Bradyrhizobium diazoefficiens: one gene and its partner. The protein of the gene in region 1 interacts with the protein of each later gene in a pairwise test. Links are inferred from orthologs where the notes say so. Each region holds a gene or a part of one and is shown on either strand. Other genes may lie near its edges.

Evidence for each region.
Region 2: the proteins of JJE66_RS01240 (region 1) and mtgA interact in binary tests that used the Escherichia coli proteins (3 or more experiments, as listed by UniProt). The link is inferred for Bradyrhizobium diazoefficiens from one-to-one orthologs.

Annotation. Positions count from the first base shown.
Region 1 is NZ_JAENXS010000001.1:270,840-274,130, reverse strand. Bases 1-2,978 are described here. They hold JJE66_RS01240 (penicillin-binding protein 2), read left to right. Parts: upstream 1-601; coding sequence 602-2,356; downstream 2,357-2,978. Other genes in these bases: JJE66_RS01235 (UDP-N-acetylmuramoyl-L-alanyl-D-glutamate--2,6-diaminopimelate ligase), read left to right, coding at 2,437-2,978; JJE66_RS01245 (hypothetical protein), read left to right, coding at 213-605; rsmH (16S rRNA (cytosine(1402)-N(4))-methyltransferase RsmH), read left to right, coding at 1-209. Also shown: more of JJE66_RS01235, read left to right, coding at 2,979-3,291. UniProt on the Escherichia coli protein: Essential cell division protein that catalyzes cross-linking of the peptidoglycan cell wall at the division septum. Required for localization of FtsN.
Region 2 is NZ_JAENXS010000001.1:1,939,135-1,942,339, forward strand. Bases 1-2,892 are described here. They hold mtgA (monofunctional biosynthetic peptidoglycan transglycosylase), read right to left. Parts: upstream 1,838-2,892; coding sequence 1,163-1,837; downstream 1-1,162. Other genes in these bases: JJE66_RS09105 (hypothetical protein), read right to left, coding at 13-654; rpmF (50S ribosomal protein L32), read right to left, coding at 813-995; JJE66_RS09120 (polyprenyl synthetase family protein), read left to right, coding at 1,999-2,892. In the rest of the region: more of JJE66_RS09120, read left to right, coding at 2,893-2,922; JJE66_RS09125 (DUF1345 domain-containing protein), read left to right, coding at 3,008-3,205. UniProt on the Escherichia coli protein: Peptidoglycan polymerase that catalyzes glycan chain elongation from lipid-linked precursors. May play a role in peptidoglycan assembly during cell division in collaboration with other cell division proteins.

The DNA of each region.
Region 1 (3,291 bases):
CGCGGCATCTGCCGGAGGTGGCGCAAGGTGCGCCGAGCTTCCAGCTCCTGACGCGGCGGCCCGTGATCGCCGGGGAGGCGGAGCTTGCGCATAATCCGCGTGCCCGATCGGCAAAACTGCGCGCCGCCGAGCGCACCTCGGCGCCCGCGCACGACGATGCCGAGCCGTCGTCCTGGCCAAGACTCTCCGACGTCATGAGGGGTGGCTAGCGCATGCGCATCATCCACCTGCTCGTCATCGGCGCGCTCGTTTTCGCAGCCGCCTATGTCTACCGGATCAAGATGGACTCCACCGCTCGCACCGAGAAGGTGCTGCGGCTGCACGCAGAGATCCGCGAGCAGCGCGACGCGATCGCGCAGCTGCGCTCCGAATGGGCCAAGCTCGATGCGCCCCTGCGCCTGCAGGGCCTCGCCGAGCGGCATCTGCCGCTCAAGCCGATCAACGCCACGCAGTATGATTCACTGAAGAACCTGCCGGACCGTCCGCCGCGGATGTTCAGGCCGGGCGAGCCCGATCCGATCGGGTCCATGATCAACACCATCGAAGCCGCGAGTGATCCGGATAGCGTGACGGGCTCCGTGCCTCAGCCCGAGGACAAGCAATGAGCGGTACGCCTCCGGCCAAGCCAATTGAAAAGCCGACTGAGCCTTGGCGGCAGCGTCTGATCCGCAGCCTGCTTTACGGACGCAATGTCGATCGCGCCGCGAAGGCGCGCGCGCGCGTTGGGCTGGCGATGCTCGCCTTCGCCGCGGTCTATGCGATGATCGGCGGCCGGCTCGTGATGTTCGCGATTGGTGCCGACGCTCATGGCGCGCGGCGCGCCGCTTCGCAGGAGGTGGTCGCGACTGCGCGGCCCGACATCGTCGATCGTAACGGCGCGATCCTTGCGACCGACGTCAAGGCGGCCAGCATGTTCGGCGAGCCCCGCCGCATCATCGACAAGGACGAGGCGATCGAGCTTCTGACCGCGACCGTGCCCGACCTCGACGAAGCCGAGGTGCGCGAGCGCCTGTCGTCGCGCAAGGGTTTCGTCTGGCTGAAGCGCGAGATCACGGCGAAGCAGCAGCAGGACATCCACAAGCTCGGCCTTCCCGGCATCGGCTTCCTGCGCGAGAACAAGCGCGTCTACCCGACCGGCAACGAGGTCGCCCACCTCATCGGTCTGGTCAATATCGACAACCAGGGCATCGCCGGCATGGAGAAGTGGCTCGACAATCAAGGGCTCGCCGATCTCCACCGTGCGGGCTTTGCCACCGACCGCCTGCAAAAGCCGGTCGAGCTCTCGGTCGATTTGCGCGTCGAGCACGCGCTGCGCGACGAGCTGCTCAAGGCCAAGGAGAAGTTCCACAGCAAGGCGGCTTCCGGACTTGTCACCAACGTCAACACTGGCGAAATCATCGCGATGGTCTCGGTGCCGGATTTCGATCCGAACAACCCGAAGGAAGCCCACGACCCCGATCGCATCAACCGCCTGACCACCGGCGTCTACGAGATGGGCTCGACCTTCAAGGCCTTCACGCTGGCGATGGCGCTCGACACCGGCAAGTACGGCCTCGACTCGCTGTGGGATGCGCGCGGGCCGCTGCACTACGGCAAGTTCGCGATCCATGACGACGAGCCGAAGGGCCGCTTCCTCAACATGAAAGAGGTGTTCACCTTCTCCTCCAACGTCGGCGCGGCGCGGATTGCGCTGTCGCAGGGGGTGGAAGCGCACAAGGCGTTCCTGCGCAAAATGGGGCAGCTCGATCGGCTGCGGACCGAGTTGCCGGAGAGCGCCTCGCCGATCCTGCCGCGGCGCTGGAGCGAGCTGAACACCATCACCATCGCATTTGGCCACGGCATTGCGGTCGCTCCGTTGCAAGCCGTGATGGGCGTCAGCGCGCTTGCGAACGGCGGGCTTCTGATTCCCCCGACGTTCCTCAAGCGCTCCGAAGAGGAGGCGCGGGCGATCGCCAAGCGCGTCATCAAGCCCGAGACCTCGGACAAGATGCGCTTCCTGATGCGGCTGAATGCCGAGATCGGCACCGCCAAGAGGGCCAACGTTCCCGGTTACTATATCGGTGGCAAGACCGGCACTGCCGAAAAGGTGGTCAACGGCCGCTATGCCAAGAAGAAGGTGCTGACCGCGTTCACCGCCATCATCCCCGCGGACAAGCCGCGCTACCAGCTCCTGATCATGCTCGACGAGCCGCAGCCGCTCAAGGAAACCTACGGCTTCATCACGTCGGGCTGGAACGCCGTTCCGACCGCAGGCAACGTCATTAGCCGGATCGGGCCGCTGCTCGGCATCGAGCCGCGCTTCGACCTGCCGCCTGCGGACCGCCTTATTCTTGCAGCATCCAGGACAACCCAGTAATCAATCGGGGAGGCCGCAGCCGCTGCTGAGTCGGGGATTTGCCTCCGGATTCGGCTTTCCGGCACGGCGACTGGACGACCATGAAGCTGCGCGATCTTCTAGGCAATGACGTCGCAATCGAGCCCGCTGTCGCGGCGCTCGATGTGAGCGGTGTTGCGCTCGACAGCCGCGTGGTCAGGCCGGGCGATCTCTTCTTTGCCCTCGCCGGCAGCAAGACCGACGGCGCGCGCTTCATCGATGCTGCGATCGCGGCCGGCGCGGTGGCGGTGGTCGGCGATCATGCGCCCGATGGCTGCAAGGTGCCGTTCGTCGCTGTTGCCAATCCGCGCCGCGCGCTGGCGCTGGCTGCCGCGAAATATTTCCCGGCGCAGCCTGCGACGATCGCGGCGGTAACCGGAACCAGCGGCAAGACGTCAGTGGCCGCGTTCACGCGCCAGATCTGGGAGCGGCTGGGGCATGCCTCCGCCAGCATCGGCACTATCGGCCTCGTCTCGCCGAAACGCACCGTCTACGGCTCGCTGACGACGCCGGATCCGATCGCGCTGCACCGGCAGCTCGACGAGATCGCGCGCGAGGGTGTGACGCATCTTGCGTTCGAGGCATCGTCGCATGGTCTGGATCAATATCGCCTCGACGGCGTGCGCGTCTCCGCCGGCGGCTTCACCAACCTCTCGCGCGACCACATGGATTACCATCCGACCGTCGCGCATTATCTCGCGGCAAAACTCAGGCTGTTCCGCGATCTGGTGCCGCCGGGTGGTGCTGCGGTGATCTCGGCCGATCATGATTGCTCGGCGGAGGCGATCGACGCGGCGAAGACGCGCGGCCTGCGCGTGATGGCGGTCGGTCGTCACGGCGATGGGGCAGGCGAGGGCATCCGTCTCACTGAGGCCGTGGTCGAAGGGTTCTCGCAAAAGCTCGCACTCGAACATCGC
Region 2 (3,205 bases), 1.7 Mb from region 1 along the record:
GTCGCGGCAAGATCAGCGCGGCTCTTCGGGCGAGGACGGCGTGCCGCTGCCCGGCTGCAAATGCGGCGAGGGAATTTCCGGCGACGGCGCAATGCCCGGCTTCGGCGCGGGATGATCCAACAAAACGGATTCGGCAACCGATTGCGCCGAGGGCGCGGGCGGCGGTTCAGGCTGCGGTGCGGACACGGGATCGAGCTTCGGTTCGAACGTGGTTGCCGGTGGCGGCGCTTCGGCCTGGCGCTTCGCCTTGCGCGGCACCGCCACGGTCTCGGCGGCGACGTAGGCGATGCGGCGGCGCGCGCGTTGAGCGATGCCACCGAGGAAATCGGCCATCGCCAGCAGCACCAGCAGGAAATAGGTCGAGTTGCCGAATTTGGGCCACATCACGAATTCGGCCGCGGCCGCGCCGAAGATGATCAGCGACAGCAGATGGTCCATCAGGAATTTTGCGCCGGGCCGCGCGCCCTTGACCACTTCGAGCAGCAGCAGCAACACGCCGAGCGCAAGCAGCAGATCGGCAAGCGTGACCGGCCAGGTCTCGCCCGTGATCATCGGTACCTTGAACAGCACGTCCGAGAAGGACACGCTGGGCATCAGGAAGGCGATGATGTTGTAGACAGCGAGCGGAATCAGAAGCAGCGGGAAACCGACCATCGGCAAAGCGCCTTCTCGATCAAGATGTCCGGGCAAGACAACGCAACGGCGAAGCATTCGCTCCGCCGCCATCACCGTCATATCTCATGGATTGGCCGAAATCAGGCAGGTCACGTCATCCTGATTGAGGATAATCCTGCCTGAGAAGAAGTCCTGTCTCAGGACTCTTTCTTCTTCAGGACCTGACGGCCCTTGTACATGCCGGTCTTGAGGTCGAGATGATGCGGACGACGGAGCTCGCCGGAGTCCTTGTCTTCGACGTAGGTCGGCTTCTTGATGGCATCTGCCGAGCGGCGCATGCCACGGCGCGACGGCGAGGTTTTTCTTCTCGGAACGGCCATTTCAATATCCTCTAGGGATTGGTGTTTCGGGGCATCGTCCGCGAGGGACGGCTCAGCACCCGCAATAGGAGGCGAGCTGAATGCCGATCAAGGCCGGGCTTATAGAGGAAGGCTGGCCGCAAAGCTAGGGTTTTGGACCGGAAAAAGCGTTCGAAACGGGCTCAAAATCAGCGATTTTCCTGCCAGCAGGTCCGAAGCCAGGAAGCCTGCGCCCGCGCCACATAGGTCCCGGCCAGCCGCCGGACACCCGGCCCGGGGGCCTTGGCGCTGCGTTTGACTGGATTCGGCAGGATTGAGGCCAAAAGGGCCGCCTCCCGGGGGGAGAGGTTTGCGGCCGATTTGCCAAAGGCATAGGCGCTGCCCGTCTCCACCCCGAACTGGCCTTGGGGGCCGAGCTCGGCGATGTTGAGGTAAATTTCCAGGATCCGGTGCTTGGGCAGGACGAAATCGATCCATAGCGCCAGCGGAAACTCCAGCGCCTTGCGGACGAAATCCCGCCCCTGCCAGAGGAACAGGTTCTTGGCCACCTGCTGGGTGATGGTGGAGGCGCCGCGGAACGGCGTACCGTCCTCCTTGGCGTCGTCGATCGCCTCGCGCAGCGCGCCCCAGTCGATACCGTGATGCTTGCAAAAATGGGCGTCCTCGGCCGCCACGACCGAGCGCGGCAAATAGGGCGACATCGCTGCGAGATCGATCCATTCCCGATGCATCGGCGCGCCCGTCAGCGAGCGCCAGGCCATCAGCGTCGAAACCGGATGACCGGTGCGGTAGAACGGCGCGGCCGCATAGGGCGCGAGAGCTACGACCGCGAGCGCCACCAGCAGGATTTTGACGATGCGCAAATCGACCTTTCCGGCGCAAAATGAAACGCGGTCCACGGGCACGGCATTAAGTCTGTGATAATTTGGGCCTTTTCCAGCACTTTTTGGGCCTTCCAAACGATTGACTGGGGCGGGCGCATAAAGGATTGTCCCGCCGAATTTTAGTTCTGGAGCCTTTCTTGATGACCGGCACGTCCCCGTCCGATTTCGCCAAACGTCTGGACAAGACCGCTGATGACACCGAAGCCCTGCTCGGCCGCCTGCTGACCGACGACATCCTGCACGATGAAATTGCCCGCCCCAAGCGACTGATGGACGCAATGCGCTATTCGAGCCTGAACGGCGGCAAGCGTCTGCGGCCGTTCCTGGTGGTCGAGAGTGCAGCCGTGTTCGGCGTTCCCCGCGAAGCGGCGCTGCTTGTGGGCGCCGCGCTCGAATGCATCCACTGCTACTCGCTGATCCATGACGACCTGCCGGCGATGGACAATTCGGACCTGCGCCGCGGCCGCCCCACCCTGCACAAGCAGACCGATGACGCCACCGCGATCCTCGCCGGCGACGGTCTTTTGACGATCGCCTTCGACATCATCACCCGCGACGAGATCCATCGCGACGCCCATGTCCGGCTCTTGCTGACGCGCGCGCTGGCGCGCTGCGCCGGCATCGGCGGCATGGTCGGCGGCCAGATCCTCGATCTCGCCGGCGAAGGCCGCTTTGGCGACCGCGAACCGGTCGATGTCGCGCGCATTCAGCAGATGAAGACCGGCGCGCTCTTGCGCTATGGCTGCATCGCCGGCGCGATCCTCGGCCAGGCGTCGCAAACGGAATATCAGGCGCTCGACGATTACGGCCGCGCGCTCGGCGAAGCCTTTCAGATCGCCGACGATCTGCTCGACGTCGAAGGCGATGCGGCAGCCCTCGGCAAGCCGGCCGGCGCCGATGCCGCACTCGGCAAGACCACCTTCGTCACCCAGCTCGGCATCGAAGGCGCCAAGCAGCGCGTGCGCGATCTGCTGGCGCGCGCCGACAGCGCCGTCTCGATCTTCGGCGATCGCGCCGCCGTGCTGCAAGCCGCCGCGCGCTTCGTCGCCGAGCGGAAGAACTAAGGAGACGGCACGATCTTCGCCTCTCCCCGCTTGCGGGGCGCCGCTGCGGCGACAACGACGGTTGACCGAGAGGGCTGGAGCCATCATGGCCGCTGACAAAAAAGAAGACCCCGTCCTCGCCCGCTTCCGCCAGATGTCGCGGCCGATGCGGCTGATCTACGCGCGGCCGCGGACCTTCATCTCGCTCGGCGTCGGCATCCTCGTCTGCCTGCTGCTGCCGGGCACGCATCGACTGGTGACGCGGCTCTTGTTCGGCTGGGATGCGCTGATCGCGGTCTATCTC